DNA from 3 places in the Marinobacter panjinensis genome. Region 1 is predicted to be linked to each of the others. Evidence: predicted binding sites of a transcription regulator. Region 1 holds the regulator's gene; each other region holds the start of a gene.
What was found. The regulator sigma-54, encoded in region 1, starts transcription at its own class of promoters, with help from an activator protein. The targets are predictions, from matches to a motif close to ANTGGCATNNANNTTGCTNT.

Region 1 (7,384 bases):
CCGGCGAGGACGTGGCTGTGATCGACACCCCCGCCGGTCGGCTGGGACTGGCCATTTGCTACGATCTTCGCTTCCCGGAACTGTTCCGCAGGTTGCGGGAACAGGGCGCCGAATGGGTGTCACTGCCCAGCGCGTTTACCTGGAACACCGGCGATGCCCACTGGCACGCGCTGCTGCGGGCCAGGGCCATTGAGAACCAGTTCTGGATGGTGGCAGCGGGGCAGGGTGGCCAGAACAGCGAGCGGCGGCATACCTATGGCCACAGCATGATTGTTGACCCCTGGGGGCGAGTCTTGTCCGAGATCGGCGAGGGCCCCGGGGTAGTCACTGCCGACCTGGACCCGGAGATGCTCCGCGAGATACGTACCCGGATGCCGGTATGGGAGCACCGGAAGCTCTGACCAGGCGGTCCTTTAGTGACCGGCCGCCTCAACATCGTCAATGCATTCCCTCAGGTAGCGGAACAGTTTTCTGGGCTGGCCGGTATTTTTCTCGTTCTGCATGTCCCGGCGGGCGTTTCGGGCCAGGTTGCGCAGGTGCTGGATATCGGCAGTTGAGCAGTAATTCAGGAATTCCCCCACGGCAGAGTCACCCTCTTCGATCATCCGGTCGCGCCAGCGTTCCGCCAGGTGATGGCGACGGGTGTGCTCCTCGCTGCCAGCATCGAAGGCATCAATGGCACGGGTCAGACCTTCGGGATCGTCTTCCTGGCGAATGATCTTGCCGATGTACTGCAGGTGGCGCCGCCGGGCCTCATTCTGGCGAATGCGACGGGACTCCTCAATGGCCGCCCTCAGGGTTCCGCTGATGGGCAGGGTGTCGAGCTGGTCGTTGCTCAGGTCCAGCATGCGCTTGCCCAGGCCCTGCAACTGATGCATGTCCCGCTTGAGCTGGGATTTGCTGGGGCCGGAGTATTCGGGGTGGTCGTTTTGAGTATCGTTCATGAAGCGTCCGTTTTGTCGGATTACGGCTTCGCCTAATCCGACCTACATTTAATTAAGTGTCCGACCCGTAGGTCGGATTAGCCGAAGGCGTAATCCGACAAACCTGTCATCCATAAAATATGGTGGCCAGGCCAAGAAACGCCATAAACCCGATCACATCTGTCACCGTCGTCAGTATAACGCTTCCCGCCAGCGCGGGATCAATGTTGCGGGATTTGAGGAACAGGGGCAATACGGTGCCCACGAGGGCTGCCGCAATCAGGTTTATGATCAGCGCAGCAGCAATGATGGCGCCAATCATCATGTCCTTGAACCAGAGGGTGGCGGCGGTGGCTACCACAACGGCCCAGAGCAACCCGTTCAGGGCGCCGGCGACAAATTCGCGGTTCAGCAGCCAGCCCACGTTGGCGCCACTGATCTGCCCCACGGCCATGCCGCGGATGACCAGGGTCAGGGTCTGGCTGCCGGCGATACCGCCCATGGAGGCCACGATAGGCATCAGCACAGCCAGCGCCACGACTTTCTCGATGGTGGCTTCAAACAGGCCGATGACAGCGGAGGCGGTAAACGCCGTAAGCAGGTTGATGCCCAGCCAGACGGCCCGGCGCCGGGTGGTCTTGAAAATCGGCGCAAAGGTGTCTTCATCCTCGTCCAGGCCTGCCATGCTCATCAGGGAGTGATCGGCATCCTCGCGGATGACGTCAACCACGTCATCGATGGTGATCCGGCCCAACAGCTTGCCTTCCTCGCTGACCACCGGTGCCGAGATCAGGTCGTAGCGCTCGAACAGGGTGGCTACCTTGGTGTCGGACAGGGTGACCGGTATCGGCTCGATGTCGGTGTCCATCACTTCCCGCACCGTCGCAGCAGGGTTGGAAACCAGCATTTTGGTGATCGGCAGCATGCCGATGAATTCGTCCCGCCGGCTCACCACGATCAGGCTGTCCGTCATGGGTGGCAGATTGCGGTGACGGCGCAGGTAACGCAGAACCACGTCGATGCTGATATCCGGGCGCACCGTGATGGTGTCCGTATTCATCAAGCCGCCGGCGGTGTCTTCCGGGTAGGAGAGCACCTCCTCAACGCGCTGGCGGTCCTGTTCGTCCATGGTGTCCAGGACTTCCTGAATCACCGTGTCGGGCAGCTGTTGCAGCAAGTCGGCAAGATCGTCCGACTCGAAATCTTCAATGATGTCTGCGAGTTCCTGAGCGTTCAGCTGACTCAGGAAGTAGCCGCGGATATCATCATTGAGGTACTGGAGAACTTCGCCTTCCAGTTGTTTGTCCACCAGGTTCCACAGCAACGCCCGCTGACGGGGTGGCGAGGATTCCAGCAGGTGGGCAATATCGCTGGGGCTCAGGCCGCCATTGAGAATGCGGGCAACCTGTTTCAGGGCGCCACTGTCCAGCGCTTCGCTCAGGGAGCGAAGGCGTTGGCGAGCCTGGCTTTTCTCCAGAATATCGGTCATGCATCACCCACAGTCAGAAAACCCCCGTATTATAGCGAAGTTAGGGTATACAGGTGAGAAAGAGTTGTAGGTGAATGCCGTGGTCGGGCCACCCACGGGCTGGCGGCTATTCGCCCTCGCCGAAATAATCATCAATAAGTGCTGACAGCGCCTCAATGGCCTCGGACTCGTCCGGCCCGTCTGCAATCAGTTCTACTTCCGTGCCCTGGCTGGCGGCCAGCATCATCACCGGCATGATGCTCTTGGCGTCCACTTTGCGGTCGTTCCGGCTGATCTGAACGCTGCTCTCGAAATCCGACGCGGTTGCAACCAGTTTGGCGGCAGCGCGGGCATGAAGGCCGAGTTTGTTGATGATGGTGATGGGGCGGCGAATCATAGACGGTTCAGCTTTCCCGGCTCTGCAAGTGCGGAAGTTCAGTGTGCCGGACCTGGACATTGCTGTACTTTCCCGAGAAATGACGGCCCAGCTGTTCGCAGACGTAAACCGAGCGATGCTGGCCACCGGTACAACCGATGGAAATTGTCATATAGCTGCGATTGCTGTCGGCAAAGGAAGGCAACCAGGTTTCCAGGAAGCTGGTCAGATCGTCCACCATTTTCCGGCTCAGGGGTTCCTTTTCCAGGAAGTCGATAACAGGCTGGTCGGTGCCTACGAATTTTCGCAGGCTGGTGTCCCAGTAGGGATTGGGCAAACAGCGGACATCGAACACATAATCCGAGTCCAGCGGCACCCCGTGCTTGAAGCCGAAAGACTGGAACAATAGCGCCAGTTCCTGCTCACGTCGCCCGGCCACCCGCTGCTTGACCATGTCCCTCAGTTCGTACATGGACAGCCCGGTGGTATCGATATAAAGGTCGGCCAGTTTCGACAGGGGTTCCAGCAGCTTTTTCTCGTTGCCGATGGCTTCGCGCAGTGAGGTCCTGTCGTCGCTCAGAGGATGCTTGCGCCGTGTGGCGTGAAATCGCTGGAGCAGGGACTGTTCATCGGCGTCCAGGTAAATGACCTCGATGGTCACGCCGGTATCCTGCAGGCTGCGGTAGATGTCTTCAAAGTTACTGAGCTCGCCGGACAGATTGCGTGCGTCGATGCTCACCGCCATCTTGCCCAGCCGGCCCGGTGAGCTCTGGGTGGTGGCTTCCCGCGTCAGGGGGAAGAGCAACCCGATGGGCAGGTTGTCGATGCAATAGAAACCCAGGTCCTCCAGCACGTGCAGGGCGGTACTTTTACCGGAGCCTGACCGGCCGCTGACGATGATCAGTTTCATAACCCATTCACCTCGAATCCGGAGCGGCTCAGTTTCCTTCGGCCGTCATCCGGCGATAGAGAGAGTCCGCATCGGTACATTGGCGGAGTTGATCGCAGAATGCCCGTACATTGAACTTTTCGGCCAGCTGGCTCAGCAGTTCAAGGTGTTCACTGGTCGCTTCCTTGGGAACAATCAGGGCAAACACCAGGTCTACCGGCTGGTTGTCGATGGCATCGAAGGCCACGCCTTCTTCCAGGGTCAGCAATACCCCCACAACGTGATCGAGCCCTTCCAGGCGACAGTGGGGAATGGCGATACCCTGGCCAATACCCGTGCTCCCCAGTCGCTCCCGGGCAACGAGGTTGTTGAATATCGCGGTATCACTGAGCGACGGATCATGTTGCTGGATCTGCTCCGCAATGGTTTCCATAACCCGCTTCTTGCTGGAGGCGGGCATCCTGCAAAGGGCCAGCTCCGGCGCGAGTATGTTCTCGATAGTCAGGGATGTGTCGGTCATGAATCGACTGCAGTTCCGTAAAAAAAGGCTGCGGCAGCTTTTGTAACGAAGCCGGCGCCGCAGCTCGATTAACTGTTATGCACCAAACAGGTCGCCCTAGCGGGCTCCGTTTCCGTGCATCCGGTCAACGTTCTTTTCCTTGTGCTTAAGGATCTGCCTGTCCAGCTTGTCCACCAGAGCATCAATGGCGGCATACATATCGCTGTTTTCGGCCTTTGCGTGAATCTCACCACCTATCACGTGTAGCGTAGCTTCCGCCATCTGGCGCACTTTTTCCACCTCAAGGGTGACCTGGCAGTTGCTGATGTGGTCAAAGTGACGCTCAAGCTTGTCAAACTTGCCTGTTACATAATCTTTCAGTGCGGGAGTCAATTCTACGTGATGGCCTGAAATATTGAGTTGCATAGGCTTCTCCTGTTATCGGATGTTTACTACTACACCAGTCGCTTTCTTTCGTTGGACGGAGGAATGTGCATTGCCTCACGGTACTTGGCCACGGTTCGTCTCGCTACCTTGATACCCTGTTCTCCTAGCATGGCTGCAATTTTACTGTCGCTCAATGGCTTTTTCGGGGTTTCCGTTGCAATCAGTTTCTTGATCATCGCCCGGATTGCCGTAGAGGAACATTCTCCGCCCTCGTCAGTGCTGACATGGCTGGAGAAAAAATACTTGAGTTCAAATATGCCACGCGGCGTGTGCATGTATTTCTGGGTGGTCACCCTGGAAATGGTCGACTCATGCATTTCCACCGCCTGGGCAATGTCCGACAGGATCAGTGGCTTCATGTATTCCTCGCCATGATCCAGGAATCCTTGCTGGTGCTCGACAATTCGCGTGGCTACCTTGAGCAGAGTCTCGTTACGGCTTTGCAGGCTCTTGATAAACCATTTCGCTTCCTGCAGCTGGTCTCGCAGGTAAGTGTTGTCGGCACTGCTGTCCGCACGCTTTATAAGTGAAGCATAGCTGGCATTGACACGAATGCGCGGTGCAATTTCCGGATTCAGCTCTACCCGCCAGCGTTCGTTGTGCTTGCGCACGATCACGTCCGGGATGACGTAGTCTGGTTCGGCCTGGTCGAGGGTATCGCCCGGGCGCGGATTCAGCCCGGTAATGAGGGCCAGAACGTCCCGCAACTGATCTTCCTTCAGGCGGCTGCGGCGCAGCAGTTGTGCGTAATCACGATTGCCCAGCAGGTTAATGTAGTGGGTGATCACCAGCCGTGCCTGGGCGAGCCACGGGGTATCCGGTGGCAGCTGGTTCAACTGGATCAGCAGACATTCCTGAAGATTCCGGGCGAAGACACCAGGCGGATCGAAATGCTGCAACCGGTGAAGTACGGCTTCCACCTCATCCATTTCAAGCGGGTCTTCATCAGACTCGTCCATCATCCCCGAATGGATTTCTTCCAGCGGAGAGGTAAGGTATCCGTGATTATCAACCGCATCCATCAGCGCGTGGGCGATGGCCTGGTCCCGTTCGCTCAGGGGCGTCAGGTTCAGTTGCCACTCCAGGTGATCGTGCAGGGTTTCCGTAGGCGAGTTGCGAGTTTCAAAATCGTTGTCGTTTTCATCGTCGTTACGGGCCGATGACGCGGGTGCCGACTGGTAGATGTCGTCCCAGGCTGTGTCGACCGGAAGGTCATCGGGGATGGTGTCGGGACTGTCGGTCTCTGACGACCAGTCAGGCCCGTTTTCGGATTCATCCCAGTCTGAAGACGATTCGGAGGCGGTGTTTGACTCTTCTGTCGATGAGGCTTCGGCGGCGGTGTCGTTCTCGTTTTCCGTGGATTCCGGATTCTGGTTATCGTCGTCTTCCGAGGTTTCCAGCATGGGGTTGGATTCCAGCGCCTGCTGGATTTCCTGCTGGAGGTCGAGGGTGGAGAGCTGCAGTAGCCTGATAGCCTGTTGCAGCTGGGGCGTCATGGTCAGGCTTTGACCCAGCTTTAACTGTAATGAGGCTTTCATAACCATAGTTCAGGATCCGTCACTCGGTCGCTCTCGGCCTTTCCGGGGAGTTGGGGTTGCATAAAAACTCTTTGTATGCTGGCAACTTGCCGTGCCAAGCAAGTTCTTTGCCGAGTGTACTACAGGCGAAATTCATTGCCTAGATACACTTCCTTGACCTGCTGGTTGGCAAGAATGGCTTCCGAGTTGCCGGATGCGATGATATGGCCTCCGCTGACTATATAGGCGTTCTCACAGATGTCGAGTGTTTCCCTCACGTTGTGGTCGGTGATCAGCACGCCAATGCCCTTGTCCCGCAGGTGGCGGATAATGTGCTTGATGTCGCTCACCGAGATCGGGTCTACCCCCGCAAAGGGTTCATCCAGAAGAATAAATGCCGGCTCCATTGCCAGGGCCCGGGCGATTTCCACTCTCCGGCGCTCACCACCCGACAGCGCCATACCGGGGCTGTCGCGGATGTGGGTGATATGAAACTCTTCCAGCAACTCTTCCAGCTTGGCATCCCGTTGGCTGCGGTTAAGTTCGCGGCGGGTCTCCAGAATGGCCATGATGTTGTCACGTACGGTCAGTTTGCGGAACACCGACGCTTCCTGGGGCAGATAGCCGATACCCTTGCGGGCCCTGCCATGCATTGGTAGTGGCGTGATGTCCTGGTTGTCGATGGTGATCCGGCCATTGTCGGCGGGAACCAGCCCTACAATCATGTAAAAGCAGGTGGTCTTGCCGGCGCCGTTGGGGCCCAGGAGGCCGACAATTTCACCGCTGCGGATCTGCAGGGAAACGTCGATGACAACTTTCTTCTGCTTGTAGCTTTTTGCCAGGTTACTGGCTCTGAGAACTGCCATCGGTATCCTGTCTGTCGGGGTTGCTGGGAGAGTTGCTGGTTCTGTTGCGGGGTTGTATGACCATCTCCACACGGCCACTGCCTTCGCCCGCGTCAGCAGCGCCTTCGGCGGTAACAACGCGTTCGGCACTGTCGTAGTGGATAACATCCCCGCGGAACAGGTTACCGTCCTGCTCAATAACCGCCTCACGTTCGAAGGTGACCCGGTTTTCGGCGGCTGACCAGGTGATCGTCAGGGCGCGGGCATCTGTTTCTCCCTGTCCTTCCGTTGCTGGCTGCCGGTAATGAGCTGGCTGGCCGGTTGCTTCAATGCGGCTGACACCGCTCTCGTCCCGGTAAAGTACAACCTTGTCGGCGGTCAGGTTGGTCTGGCCCTGGGTCATTTCCACGTCGCCGGTAT
Region 2 (7,384 bases), 1.8 Mb from region 1:
ATCGCTGGGGCAACGGTTGCACATTGCCTTTGGCGATCCTGAAGAGGTAATCCCGGAACTGGTGCATAACCATCGGATCGGGCGTGTGGTACGCTCCCGCCTCCCCGGCACCCGGGAAGCCGGTCAGTGGCGGGCCATCAAGGAACAGCTGCCGGAAACGGTGTTCCAGCAGTTCGAAACCCTGAGTCTGTTCACTGAAGGTTCCCTGCCCATGGCGCTGGAGAGCCTGCCGGAGACTTTTTCAGGGTTCCGCAAGCAGGTAGAAAAGACCGGCGAGCGTAATTCGGGGAAGCTGCGCATACGCACGCTAACGGCCTTGCCGCCCGCGCCCGGCTATCCGGAAGACAATCGGGGTGCCTGCCCTGCCATTCCCGAATCCCGGCACCCGGCTCAGTTTACTGGTGGTGAGTCCGCCGGCCTGGAACGGCTCCACGACTACCTGTTCGTCAACCACCACATTGATTCCTACAAGGAAACCCGTAACGCGCTGGACGACACCGAGGCATCTTCCCGCTTGTCGCCCTGGCTGGCGAACGGCTCACTCTCCATCCGCGAAGTCGCGGACACCATCAGCGAGTATGAAGAGAAGCACGTCAAAAACGACTCCACTTACTGGCTGTGGTTCGAATTGTTATGGCGGGAGTATTTTCACTGGTATGCCCTGAAACATGGCTCTTACCTGTTTCGCCGGGATGGAATTAAGCAGAGAAAGCGCTCCGCCTCTTTCTACCCTCATCGTTTCAAGGCCTGGTGCGCGGGCAGCACCGAATACCCGTTGGTAAATGCAGCCATGAACCAGCTGCGGGAAACCGGGTACATCAGCAACCGCAGTCGACAGATCGTCGCCAGTTGCCTGGTGAACGAACTGGAACTGGACTGGCGCTACGGCGCCGCCTGGTTTGAAGAGCAACTGGTGGATTACGACGTTGCCAGCAATTATGGCAACTGGCAGTACCAGGCCGGAGTTGGCGCCGACCCCAGGGGACCAAGGCACTTCAACCTTGAGAAACAGGCGCAACAGTTCGACCCTGATGGTATGTTTGTGAAGCGCTGGAATGGGAACGCGGCGCAACCGGTTGGCCTTCACCTGGTTGATGCCGCCGACTGGCCAGTGGGATACTGACGGTTCAATCCCGACAGGACACGACCGACCATGACAACTCCCCATCAGGCCCTGGCCCGCATTATCGACACCTGCCAACCCGGTACTCTGGTTGTCTGCGGCAAGGTAGCCGGCCAGGTGGGCGATCACTGGTGCCATCATCACAGCGAGTCCGCGATGACAACCCTGGACACAGACGCCCCCAACGATGCCTTCCCGCTATCCGAAACCCAGGACCTGGCGCTGGTGACCGACACCCTGGAACACCTGAGCCATGAACAGGGGGAAATCCTGCTGGGCCAGCTTCGCAACTACGGCACTCACCAGATCGCAGTGGTAGTGGCAGGCAGCCCCCAGTGGGCATTTACCGACTTCATCGGGCTGGGCTTTCGCCGCCAGGCAGAGCTGGGAGATGAAACCAACCCGTTAACCCTTTACACCTACAACATCGACAGCTACAACCACAAACGCGCCTGGAACAACCCCGACAATTGGGCCAACCCGGAAATGTGGGGCAAGGCCTGGTGGTAAAACCACTACAGTAATACGTCGGATTACTTTACATATCCGAAAATCACACACAGATAAAAACCGATAGTCAACTGAAATCGAAAGCTTTTTCTGAAATGGCACCCAATCTGCTTACTTTTTATACATGCCATGTGCATACCCATGAAATGTCAGATTGAGGTAATCCAATGAACAAGTATTCCAGTTCTCTTCTTGCTGGTGCAGTTGCACTTGCTTTCTCCGGAGCAGCCAATGCTGTAGTGATTGAAGCCTCTGCCGCAGGCGTCATGACCACCAATGTCGCTGATGCGACCGTTATAGACTTTAATGATGGCACCTGTGGACCGGCAAGCTGCTCTGGCCAGTTCAGTATCGTGAGTGGCTCCACCGGACAGAATGCTGCACCTCCGGGAGTTGTGGACAACTACCTGACCGTCCCCAACCCCGATAGCAATGGTACTGCCAGCGTGAGCCTCGGAATGACGTCGAATTACTATGGCCTTTACTGGGGCTCTATTGATACCTATAACAGCATATCCTTCCTGCTGAACGGTTTGTTGGTAGATAGCTTTACCGGCACCCAGATTGCTGCCGTAATCCCCGGAAGTGCAGACGGTAACCAGAGTTCTGACAGCACGAACCGTTACATCAACTTCTTCTTCGGAAGTGAATTGTTCAACGAAGTCCAGCTGAGCAGCACCAACTACGCCTTCGAGAGCGACAACCATGCCTATGCCAGAGTACCAGAGCCCGGCACCCTGGCATTATTCAGCCTTGGCCTGGCCGGCCTTGTGTATACCCGTCGCCGTAAATCCGCCTGATTCTGCACTAGCGTAACAAGCTGGGGGCACTGATCAAGTGCCCCAGCTTTCGTTATACCTGCGATGCGATCACTCCCAGATTGCGCCTGCAGGCATCGAGATAGGATGCGCCGAACAGGTTGTAGTGGTTGAGGGTGTGATAAAGGTTATAGATAGCCCGCTTGGTAACGTAAACCCCCGTTCTTGGATAAATGCGATCATAGGCGCGGTAAAAAGCCGTTGAAAAACCACCAAAGAGCTCCGTAATGGCGATGTCTGCTTCCCGGTCACCGTAATAGACCGCAGGATCAATCAGCCAGGGGCCGGTGGTGTCGAACAGCACATTGCCGGACCAGAGGTCACCATGAAGCAGGCTGGGGTGTTCACAGTGCGCATTCAGGAACTGCGCCAGAGCATCGCCTTTTGTCCTGAGCACAGCTTCGAACTCCTCCTTCACCTGCCGGTTACGAATCATCCCCACCTGTACACCGAGGCGATCTTCGAGGAAAAAGTCGCCCCAGTCGTCCGTCAGGCGATTCTTCTGTGGCGACAACCCGATCATGTTGTCATCTTCAAACCCGTAGTGTGGCTGGCGAACCGCATGCATGCGGGCAAGCCCCTCGCCCAGCATTGCCATGGTTGCCTCGGTTGCCGGACCGGGGTTTATCCGCGGAATAACCAGCTCCTGTTCCGAGACGGATGTCACCTCCGGCACACGTAACTCGGTAACACCGGCGGTTTTAAGGGTGTCTGCCAATACCTCAAGGCCCTTGGCCTCGTAGAACAGCGCATCGGGAAAGGACGTGGAATTGTGTTTGATGAAATCGATCATACAGTCAGTATAACCACGATAAGGAAACACCCCGCAAACCCCTTGGCTTTATCACAGCTTTGATGGACTATGGGTCGGGAAATGTACTTCAATTTAGGTAACAACCAATGGCAACATTCAGCGAATACAAGGCTAACGAACAGATGGATACCGAGGCCGCCAAGGTTCGCCGCGATGACCTTGCCGATCTGCTTCGCCGTCAGAAGGCTATCGAGGAGAAGGTGAGAAAAAGCGGCAAGCTGCGCCGTTTCGGCACCGATGTCCGCCTGATGTTTTCCATGGTCGGTGACTATTGGCAGGGGAATTACCGGAACGTACCGTGGAAAAGCATTGCAGCCATCGCCGGGGCTCTTATCTATGTACTTAACCCCCTGGACCTGATTCCGGACCTGCTTCTGGGGATTGGCTTCCTGGACGACGCCGGTGTCGTGGCCGCTTGCCTGGCCTTCGTGGAATCGGACCTGCTTCGTTACGCTGCCTGGTCGGAGCAATCCGAGCAGGGGCCCACCACAATAGTGCAAGACCACCAATAACGCACAATATCAGGGCGCCGGCGACCACGATTCTTCCGCCGGGCGCACTTATATCGGGCGGAAATTTCCCCTAATCTGTTACCCTTCCTGGCATTGCATCAAAACGGAACACTCCTTGCTTGTTGTGCACGCTATCAATGCACAACCAGGAGCAACCAACCCGTGGATATCACGAGTGCAGTACATACTCTGACCGAAAGCGCCAACACCCTCTTCATTCTTATCGGTGCCATTATGGTACTGGCCATGCACGCCGGCTTCGCCTTCCTGGAAGTGGGTACCGTGCGCCACAAGAACCAGGTAAATGCCCTGGTGAAGATCATGACGGATTTCGGCATCTCCGCCGTTGCCTATTTCTTTATCGGTTACTACATCGCCTATGGCAGCCACTTCATGGCCAGCGCCACAGAGCTGACAGCCGCCAACGGCTACGACCTGGTCAAGTTCTTCTTCCTGATGACCTTCGCCGCTGCCATACCCGCCATTGTTTCCGGCGGCATTGCCGAGCGCGCAAAATTTTACCCGATGCTGATCGCCTCCGGGCTGATTGTGGCGTTCGTGTATCCCTTCTTTGAAGGCATGATCTGGAACGGCAATTACGGCTTCCAGGCCTGGCTGGAGAACCAGTTTGGTGCAGCATTCCACGACTTTGCCGGCTCCGTTGTCGTGCACGCTGTCGGTGGCTGGATTGCCCTGGCTGCGGTATTGCTGTTAGGAGCGCGCAACGGACGCTATCGCAACGGCCGGGTGGTGGCCTTTGCGCCCTCCAATATTCCCTTCCTCGCCCTCGGCGCCTGGATTCTTACCGTGGGCTGGTTCGGCTTTAACGTGATGTCGGCCCAGACCCTGGATGGCATCAGCGGCCTGGTGGCGGTAAACAGCCTGATGGCCATGGTCGGTGGCGTGCTGATAGCCATGCTGGTGGGCCGTAAGGACCCGGGTTTTATCCACAACGGGCCGCTCGCCGGCCTGGTGGCCGTATGCGCCGGCTCGGACCTGATGCACCCGGTTGGTGCACTGATCACCGGGGGTATTGCCGGTGCGATCTTCGTCTACATGTTTGAATGGGCCCAGGACAAAATCGAACGCCTGGACGACGTACTGGGTGTCTGGCCCCTGCACGGTGTTTGTGGTGTCTGGGGTGCTGTTGCAGCCGGCATCTTCGGCCAGGAAGCCTTTGGTGGCCTGGGTGGCGTCAGCCTGATGTCCCAGATCATTGGCGCGGTTGCCGGCGTTGTCGTGGCCTTTGTCGGCGGCCTGATCGTCTACGGCATCGTCAGCGCCATCTCCGGGCTGCGCCTGACCGATGAAGAAGAATTCAACGGTGCAGACGTCAGCATTCACCGCATTGGTGCGACATCGCTGGAATAAGCCCTGGCTGTCAGCCGCCATAGGGGCGGCTGACAGTATCTTTTATTGACACATTCTCCCTCCTGGCCTTTTCTTAAATAGCCCGCCCTGGCCAAAACCGCACTTCCGGCGCCAGAGTGGCCTGGCTTTTGCTATTCCTTTTTTGAATGGGAACGGCTGGATACCGACTCTTCACATCCGGTGGAGGGCGTGTTCAGGAGAGGGTCATGGTTATGCTGATACAAACCCCACCCGAGGGTATTTACGACGAGCTGTTCGACGAAGATAACCGGGTACGGCCCAGTTGCCGGATGCTGGAAGACTGGCTGATCAAGTCCGACGAGGACCTGCTCGCCGAGAAACGCCGCGAGGCGGACGTGCTTTTCCAGCGCCTGGGCATCACCTTTAACGTGTATGGCGAAGACCAGGGCGCCGACCGCCTGATCCCCTTTGACCTGATTCCCCGCGTGATTTCTGCCACCGACTGGCAGCGGATGCAGGCCGGGCTAAGACAGCGGGTTCAGGCCCTGAACCGCTTCCTGTTCGACATCTACCACGATTTCGACATTATCCGCGCCGGGGTCATCAACGCTGAACAGGTGTTTGCCAACCCCCAGTACCAGCCCGGCATGCAGAACCTGAAACTGCCCAGGAACCTCTATTCCCACATCGCCGGCATAGACCTGATCCGCCATAACGACGGTGATTTCTATGTGCTGGAAGACAACCTGCGCTGCCCCAGTGGTGTGTCCTACATGCTGGAAAACCGCCGCATGATGATGCGACTGTTTCCGGAGTTGTTTGCCCAGGCGCCGGTTGCGCCGGTGGAGCACTACCCGGCACTGCTCGGGGAAACGCTTCGCGCCGCCTCCCTCAAGCCTAACCCCACGGTAGTGGTGCTCACCCCCGGGCGTTTTAACAGCGCCTACTTCGAGCACGCCTTCCTGGCACGCCAGATGGGCATCGAACTGGTAGAAGGCGCCGATCTGTTCATTCGCCAAAACAAGGTCTACATGAAGACCACCATCGGCCCCCAGCAGGTGGACGTGATTTACCGACGGATTGACGATGATTTCCTCGACCCCCTGGCCGGTAATCCCGACTCCATGCTCGGCGTGCCAGGCCTGTATGCGGCCTACCGCAGCGGTAACGTGGTTTTGGCCAATGCCATGGGCACCGGCGTGGCAGACGACAAGTCCATCTACCCCTACGTGCCGGACATGATCCGCTTCTACCTGGGGGAAGAACCCATCCTGAAGAACGTACCCACCTGGCAGTGCCGCAAACCCAAGGACCTGCAGTACGTGCTGGACAACCTTCCCGATCTGGTGGTCAAGGAAACCCAGGGCGCGGGCGGCTACGGCATGCTGATTGGCCCCAGGGCCAGCAAGAAGGAACTCAGCCACTTCCGCAGCCTGCTGAAAGCCCGGCCTGAAAACTACATCGCCCAGCCCACCCTGAGCCTGTCCACTTGTCCCACTTTTGTGGATGAAGGCGTGGCACCCCGACACCTGGACCTGCGGCCCTTTGTGCTCTCAGGCAAAAAGGTACAGATGGTGCCCGGTGGCCTGACGCGGGTGGCACTGAAAGCTGGATCACTGGTGGTGAACTCGTCCCAGGGCGGCGGCACCAAAGACACCTGGGTACTGGAGGGCGACGAATGCTGAGCCGCGCCGCATCAAGTCTGTTCTGGATGGCCCGCTATCTGGAGCGGGCCGAAACCCAGGCCCGTTTACTGGACGTCAGCCTGACCATGGCACTGATTGACGTGCCGGAAGACCGTGAGGAGCAGCTATCCGTGCCTCTGCTGGTTACTGGCACCCGGGAGGTGTTCGACGAACTGTACAACGACATCACGCCCCAGAACCTGATCGATTTCCTGGTTCTGGACGACCGCCATCCTGCCAGCGTGTTCAGCGTTATACGCAGCGCCCGGGACAACGCCTTGCACATTCGGGGTAATCTCTCAGCGGACGTGTGGGAGAGCATCAATCTGGCCTGGATGGAACTGAAGGAGCTGCGCCACAAGGGCGTCTCCGAGTCCAACGCTAGCCGGGTGTTCGACTGGACCCGGGAACGCTCCCACGTGTTCCGGGGTGCTGCCTACGGCACCCTGTTGCGTAACGATGCCTTCCACTTTCTGCGTCTGGGTACCTTTATCGAACGGGCCGACACCACCGCAAGGGTTCTGGATATCCGCCATCACATGGCCACCAAATCCCTTGAAGGCCACCCCACGCAATCGTTCTTCGAGTGG
Region 3 (7,384 bases), on a different contig from region 1:
CTGACGATACACCTCTGCAGAAAGGGGGAAGGCGACGAAAGCGATAATGCCTGCGACATATGCGAGCCGTGGTTTCATAGATACAACCTGTCTGTTGTTTTATCCGATTATCTGCGCCAGGCCCATGTATTTCAACGCCATTCCTGCCGTGCTTGGTTACATTACGTTAAGGGGGGCGGGCTGTTGTGATTGCGGGCACAAAAAAGCCCCGCGCGGGGCGGGGCTTCTCTGACTGCTGGCGCCTGTGGCGTCTTAGCAGGAGTAGTACAGCTCAAACTCGACCGGGTGTGTGGTCATGTTGAGCTTTTCAACTTCGCCACGCTTCAGGTCAATGTAGCCACCGATCATGTCTTCGGTGAACACGCCGCCACGGGTCAGGAACTCGTGGTCCGCTTCGAGGCAGTCCAGGGCTTCCTGGAACGTCTCGGCAACGGTGGGGATGTTCAGGGCTTCTTCCTTCGGCAGATCGTACAGATCCTTGTCCATGGCATCGCCAGGGTGGATCTTGTTCTGGATGCCGTCGAGGCCAGCCATCATCAGCGCTGCAAAGGCCAGGTACGGGTTGGCAGAAGCATCCGGGAAGCGAACCTCGATTCGACGGCCCTTCGGGCTGTTGACGTACGGGATACGGATAGAGGCGGAACGGTTGCGGGCGGAGTAGGCCAGCATTACCGGTGCTTCAAAGCCCGGAACCAGACGCTTGTAGCTGTTGGTAGAAGCGTTGGTGAAGGCGTTGATGGACTTGGAGTGCTTGATAATGCCGCCAATGTAGTAAATGGCCATCTCGCTCAGACCGGCATAGCCGTCGCCTGCGAACAGGTTCTTGCCATCCTTGTTCAGGGACATGTGTACGTGCATACCGGAACCGTTGTCACCGACAACCGGCTTGGGCATAAAGGTAGCTGTTTTGCCGTAGGCATGGGCTACGTTGTGCACGCAGTACTTCAGGATCTGAACTTCGTCAGCTTTCTTGGTCAGGGTGTTGGCGCCAACACCGATTTCACACTGGCCAGCGGTGCCGACTTCGTGGTGGTGCACTTCAATGACCAGGCCCATGGACTCCATGGCCGCACACATAGCGCCACGCAGGTCGTGCAGGCTGTCTACCGGTGGTACCGGGAAGTAGCCGCCTTTGACGCCCGGACGGTGGCCAATGTTATTGCGATCGAATTCTTCGCCGGATACCCAGGCCGCTTCTTCAGAATGCAGTTCGTACATGGCACCCTGCATATCGACTTTCCAGCGGGCGGAGTCGAAAACGAAGAATTCGGGCTCCGGACCGAACAGTGCGCCGTCAGCGATGCCGGTGGACTTCAGGTATTCTTCGGCGCGCTTGGCAACCGAGCGCGGGTCCCGCTCATAGCCCTGCATGGTGGAGGGCTCGACGATGTCGCAGGTGATGTTAATGGTGGTTTCTTCAGTGAACGGATCCAGCACAGAGGTTTCGTCAACCGGCATCAGGATCATGTCGGATTCGTTAATGCCCTTCCAGCCAGAGATGGAGGAGCCATCGAACATCTTGCCGTCGGCGAAGAAATCCTCATCAACCTCGGTTGCGGGCAGGGTTACGTGCTGCTCTTTACCGCGGCTGTCAGTGAATCGCATGTCGACCCATTTGACTTCGTGTTCTTTGATCAGATCAATCGTCTTGGACATTGTGCAAGCTCCGTCAGTTATCCCGCAGGGCGGGCGATTTCTGTGTACGTTGTTGCCGGATCGTTCAGCGGTGCTGACTCCCGATCTTTCTTTCAGGTTGGGCAGCTTATCAAAAGCTGTTCCTTCTTACCTGCAAATTCGGCTGCCTGAAGTGAAGCAATAGGCTTGCCAGTTTTTAAGGCATGCTCCACAAGGGCGCAGTTACAGGGTTTTCGGGCTGTTTTGGAGCGATCGTCATGACGGCATTGGCTGGCTCGCCCTTTTGTGGTGCATTAAAAGAGTGCGCGCACTGAAAAAATGCACCATACCTGTGCGCGAGGCCTGCCAGCCCCATAGGCGTTTTTCTTCATATAAACGCAATGAAGTTTGCTATATACTGCGCGCCACTTCATTTTAGACCCGGAAATTCAGCGCAACCGCTGAGTCTCGTCAGGGTGCACCCGGGCTGCCCGGCCTGGCAAATGAAATTCATTTTACGGATTTGAGACGGCATGTAAGGGGCATAGCGCCTGCTGAAGACCGCTCAGGTCATTCAGTGCATGCTGCAGGAATATTGTTGTGATAGATAAACTTCGTAATATCGCCATTATCGCCCACGTCGATCATGGCAAAACCACGCTGGTGGACCAGTTGTTGCGCCAATCCGGTACGCTGGACCGCAAAGAGCTCGAAAGTGAGCGCGTGATGGATTCCAACGACCAGGAAAAGGAACGCGGCATTACCATCCTGGCCAAGAACACCGCGCTGAAATGGCACGACTACGACATCAACATCGTCGACACCCCGGGCCACGCCGACTTCGGTGGTGAAGTAGAGCGTGTGATGAGCATGGTGGATTGCGTGCTGCTGGTGGTTGATTCCATTGACGGGCCGATGCCACAGACCCGTTTTGTCACCCAGAAAGCCTTTGATGCCGGCCTGCATCCGATTGTGGTCGTGAACAAGATTGACCGTCCGGGTGCCCGCCCGGACTGGGTGGTGGATCAGGTGTTTGATCTGTTCGACAACCTGGGTGCCAGTGACGAGCAACTGGATTTTCCGATTGTCTTTGCCAGTGCCCTGAACGGCATCGCCGGGATGGATCATGAAAAGCTGGACGACAACATGGATGCGGTTTTCCAGGCCATTGTCGACCACGTACCCGCGCCACAAGTCGATCGCGATGGTCCATTCCAGATGCAGATTTCCCAGCTCGACTACAACAGCTTCCTGGGTGTTATCGGGATTGGCCGCATCAGGCGTGGCAAGGTCAAAACCAACTCCCCGGTGACGGCTATCGGTGCCGATGGCAAGAAGCGTCAGGGCCGAATCCTCAAGATCATGGGCCACTCCGGTCTGCAGCGTGTCGAAGTCGACGAGGCGCAGGCAGGTGATATTATCTGCGTCAGCGGCATGGATGAGCTGTATATCTCCGACACGCTGTGCGACCAGGCTGCCGTCGAAGCCCTGCCGCCGCTGACGGTGGACGAGCCAACGGTTTCCATGACCTTCCAGGTCAACGATTCGCCGTTCTGTGGCAGGGAAGGCAAGTTCGTCACCAGCCGCAACATCAAGGAGCGCCTGGAGAAGGAGCTGCTTCACAACGTCGCTTTGCGCGTTGAAGAGGGCGAGTCCGCAGACAAGTTCAAGGTATCCGGTCGTGGCGAACTGCACCTGTCGGTGTTGATCGAGAACATGCGCCGGGAAAACTTCGAGCTCGCCGTGGGTCGTCCGGAAGTGGTTATCCGTGAGATTGACGGGGTAAAGCAAGAGCCCTATGAGAACGTGATCATCGACATTGAAGAGCAGCACCAGGGTGCTCTCATGGACCAGATGGGTTTCCGCAAGGGTGACCTGACCAATATGGTTCCGGACGGCAAGGGGCGTATGCGCCTTGAATATACGATTCCGGCGCGTGGTCTCATCGGCTTCCGTAACTCTTTCCTGACCATGACATCCGGCTCGGGCATTCTGACGTCGACCTTCAGCCATTACGGTCCGATCAAGAGCGGTGATATGACCAGCCGCCAGAACGGTGTGCTCGTCTCGATGGCAACCGGTGCGGCGCTGACCTATTCGCTGGAAACGCTGCAGAGCCGTGGCAAGCTGTTCCTGGATCCGGGGCAGGAAGTTTATGAAGGCCAGTTATGCGGCATTCACAGCCGTGATAATGACCTGGTGGTCAACCCCACCAAGGGCAAGAAGCTGGACAACATGCGTGCCTCCGGCAAGGACGAAGTTATCGCCCTGGTGCCGCCCATCAAGTTTACCCTTGAGCAGGCACTGGAGTTTATTGATGAAGACGAATTGGTGGAGGTAACTCCCAAATCGATTCGTCTGCGCAAGAAGCTCCTTACTGAAAACGAGCGCAAGCGCGCCCACAAGAAGTAATTTCAGTGCGGTAACAACAAGAGAAAGGGGCAGATGACATCTGCCCCTTTTTCGTTCACTTCAGCTAAACTCCGGTTACATCCTTTTTCCGGAGCGTTTTATGCTCACCCTGTTTCCCGACATCAAGCCCAATGCCCGGCATCGTCTTGCGGTGGACCCTCCCCACGAACTCTATGTGGAAGAAAGTGGTAACCCGGATGGCATTCCGGTGCTCGTTGTTCACGGCGGCCCGGGAGGCGGTTGCGAGGATTATTACCGTCGGTTTTTTGATGCTGAACGGTATCGGATCATCCTGATGGACCAGCGTGGCGCAGGGCGCTCCAGTCCGCTGGCGGCATTCGATGGTAACACCACGCAAAAACTGGTGGAGGACATGGAAACGGTCCGTTCGTTTCTTGGTATTACCCAGTGGATTCTGTTCGGAGGCAGTTGGGGTTCCACTTTGAGCCTGGTTTACGCGCAGTCCCACCCGGACAGAGTGCTCGGCCTGGTGCTGAGGGGCATCTTTCTGTGCCGCCCCAAGGATATACACTGGTTTTACCAGGAGGGTGCCAGCCGTGTATTTCCCGACTACTGGCAGGATTTCCTGGCGCCCATTCCCGAGAATGAGCGGGATGATCTGGTATCCGCCTATTATCGGCGCCTCACCAGCACTAACGAGCTTGAGCAGATTCAGGCTGCAAAGGCCTGGTCCATCTGGGAGGGGCGGTGTGCGACCCTGCATCCGAATCCCAGGGTGGTGGAGCATTTCGGTCACCCCCACGTGGCGATCGCACTGGCCCGGATTGAATGCCACTATTTTATGAACAGCGCCTTTCTGGAGGACAATCAGATCATCCGTGATGCCGGCGCCCTGAAAGACATCCCCGGCATCATCATTCACGGCCGTTACGACATGGTTTGCCCCCTGGATAATGCCCTTGCCCTGAGTGAGGCGTGGCCAGAAGCGGACCTGAGAATCATTCGGGATGCCGGCCATTCTGCCTCTGAGCCGGCGATTGTCGATGCGTTGATGCGAGGCGTAGATGAGGTGGCTGCAAGGCTTGATGGCAGCGCCGAATAGGCACCGCTTCGCACAACCAACAAATACCCCTTAAGAGGGGTTGCGGCGAGCCTGTGGCGTGGATAAACTCCCGCAGAACTTTTAAGTCCTTCCGCAGGGAGTTCAATGAAAGGACTGATACAGCGAGTTACTCACGCCAGCGTTACCGTTGATAAACAGACTGTCTCCGCCATAAAAGCAGGCCTTTTGCTGTTGCTCGGGGTTGAGAAGTCGGATAGTCCGGAAACCGCAGAAAAACTCTGCCGCAAAGTGGTCAATTACCGGGTATTTCCCGATGACCAGGGACGGATGAATCGCAGCCTGCTTGATACAGGTGGCTCCCTCCTCGTTGTACCCCAGTTTACCCTTGCTGCTGATACCCAATCGGGCACTCGCCCCGGATTTTCCGTTGCTGCCTCTCCAGATCACGCCGAAGCTATGTTTCAGGCGTTCCTGGCGGTGTCAGAACAGCATCTGGGAAGTGCTGCTGTTGGTCGTGGGCAGTTTGGTGCCGATATGAAAGTGGCTCTGGAGAATGACGGGCCTGTCACTTTTCTGCTTGAGGTAGGGGGTGAGCCGGGGTGAGGGTAGGTACATGCACTGAGTTGGCGCAAGTGGCTGGTTGCTGTCCTTTTCTGGTGCGGCGTGATTCCGATGTAATGACGCTTTTTGTTTCTCCGGCCCACTTTTTTTGGTTAACTTATTGAAAATAAAAGGGCGGCTTTATAGTGGCACCGGATTTGAACAGTAGCTGGCCAGGGGGCGACCGTGTTTGTGAGCATACATATGTCCCCTGATAAACCCGGTAGAGCTAAAAGGCGCCAATGAAAAAGATTTGCAAAAAAGAGTTGGTTGTATTAAAACTGCTTCATCACTCAAAGCTTTAAGAAAAAGCTGTAAGTGATTGACGTGAAAAGGCCCAGCTTGGTCTTTACAAAAAAACAAAGAAAAAGAATTATTATTGCTTTGTCATAAAAATGACATGGTAAATACACAGAATAGGGCCAAACCAGCCCGACTGGTGAAGTCTGAAGAGCGGGAATTGAACCCGACGCTAAAACCTGAGTTAACTCAATAAAGGAAGACGCAACATGAAAAAAACGCTCATCGCATCTGCTATTGCAGCCGCAACTTTCTCCGGCAGCGCGCTGGCACAGACTACTGCTTCAGCTTCCGAGCTGGCAGCTCGCATGGACTCCATGCCGACCGTTTACGGTAATATTCAGTATGTTCTCTATAACGACAACTTTGATGGCGGCCCCTCAAGCTTAGAGCACGCTGATAACGGTTCAACTCTGGGTGTGAAGCACGAGCACGAAATTGCTCCGGGCATCACTGGTTTCTTCAAGCTTGAGCTCGAAGGTATCAACGCCGATGACAAAGACGCGGAAAATGACAATGCGGGTCTGAACGAGCTGGACGAAGCCTACATTGGTGTTAAGGGCGATTCTTTCGGCCAGGTATGGGTTGGTTCTGACGACTCAACCTATGAGCGAGCTGTTACGGAAATTTCCGAGTTCTACGAAGTGGCTCTGCTGAACCAGGGCGTTGACTATACCACTGGCGAAGGCGACCTGATCCAGTACATGTCACCGTCTTTCGGCGGGCTGAGCCTGTGGGCGGCCGTGCAAGTTAATGGTGACAATGACACCAAGGCTGGAAGCGACAAATCCTTCCCGTACCAGTTGGCTGCTGTTTACGAGATGGACGCTCTGGAACTGGCTGCGGCCGTTGACTCTAACGACACCAGCGATGGTAACAACGAAAACACATATGGTCTGCGTGCAAGTTTCGACGCGGACGCTCTTCGTGTGACTGGTGAATTCCACACTCGTAAAGATGCTTCCGACACCTTCGGTGTGATCGGTTACTACACCATTGGTGCTAATCAGTTTGCCCTGTCATACGAGCTGACGCAGTATGACGATGAGTCCAGCTTTGGTGATGTCGATTCCGACACCATCACTCTTCAGGCTTTGCACAACATCTCCGACCACATGTACGTCTACTTCGAAGGCTACCTGGGTGGCGGTGACGACGTGTATGAGTACGAAGATGAACTGGGTAATACTGCCTTTACCGACGAGCGCTCCATCGCCTCTGTCGGTGCTGTTTACTACTTCTGATCAGCTAACCAGCTAGTCACCAAGTAGTCGAAAAACCGGCAGCCTTCGGGCTGCCGGTTTTTTTATGTATGCTGATATCACATTCCTCATGTCAGGAGGGGCGATGGCCCAGGAACTGGAAATCAAACTCAGCGTGGCGCAGTCCGATCTCGACCGGGCGGTGGCTTGGCTGTTGAGCCAGCCAAATACC

Region 2: the regulator sigma-54 is predicted to act here: its motif matches at 3,880-3,899, upstream of FDP08_RS14300 (ammonium transporter).
Region 3: the regulator sigma-54 is predicted to act here: its motif matches at 1,810-1,829, upstream of glnA (glutamate--ammonia ligase).

Annotation. Positions count from the first base shown of each region.
Region 1 is NZ_SZYH01000001.1:1,362,554-1,369,937, reverse strand. Features, by position in the region: gene FDP08_RS06195 (carbon-nitrogen hydrolase family protein) at 1-401, shown strand, start outside; gene yjgA (ribosome biogenesis factor YjgA) at 414-944, opposite strand; gene mgtE (magnesium transporter) at 1,051-2,412, opposite strand; gene FDP08_RS06180 (HPr family phosphocarrier protein) at 2,519-2,788, opposite strand; gene rapZ (RNase adapter RapZ) at 2,796-3,677, opposite strand; gene ptsN (PTS IIA-like nitrogen regulatory protein PtsN) at 3,706-4,176, opposite strand; gene hpf (ribosome hibernation promoting factor) at 4,273-4,581, opposite strand; gene FDP08_RS06160 (RNA polymerase factor sigma-54) at 4,611-6,140, opposite strand; gene lptB (LPS export ABC transporter ATP-binding protein) at 6,260-6,985, opposite strand; gene lptA (lipopolysaccharide transport periplasmic protein LptA) at 6,963-7,384, opposite strand, start outside.
Region 2 is NZ_SZYH01000001.1:3,123,508-3,130,891, reverse strand. Features, by position in the region: gene FDP08_RS14325 (DASH family cryptochrome) at 1-1,123, shown strand, start outside; gene FDP08_RS14320 (DUF6231 family protein) at 1,154-1,633, shown strand; gene FDP08_RS14315 (Npun_F0296 family exosortase-dependent surface protein) at 1,801-2,433, shown strand; gene FDP08_RS14310 (fructosamine kinase family protein) at 2,486-3,244, opposite strand; gene FDP08_RS14305 (YkvA family protein) at 3,352-3,777, shown strand; gene FDP08_RS14300 (ammonium transporter) at 3,940-5,148, shown strand; gene FDP08_RS14295 (circularly permuted type 2 ATP-grasp protein) at 5,361-6,794, shown strand; gene FDP08_RS14290 (alpha-E domain-containing protein) at 6,788-7,384, shown strand, end outside.
Region 3 is NZ_SZYH01000003.1:131,023-138,406, reverse strand. Features, by position in the region: gene FDP08_RS19840 (DUF4124 domain-containing protein) at 1-78, opposite strand, end outside; gene glnA (glutamate--ammonia ligase) at 253-1,656, opposite strand; gene typA (translational GTPase TypA) at 2,215-4,026, shown strand; gene pip (prolyl aminopeptidase) at 4,127-5,089, shown strand; gene dtd (D-aminoacyl-tRNA deacylase) at 5,195-5,653, shown strand; gene FDP08_RS19815 (porin) at 6,160-7,194, shown strand; gene FDP08_RS19810 (CYTH domain-containing protein) at 7,298-7,384, shown strand, end outside.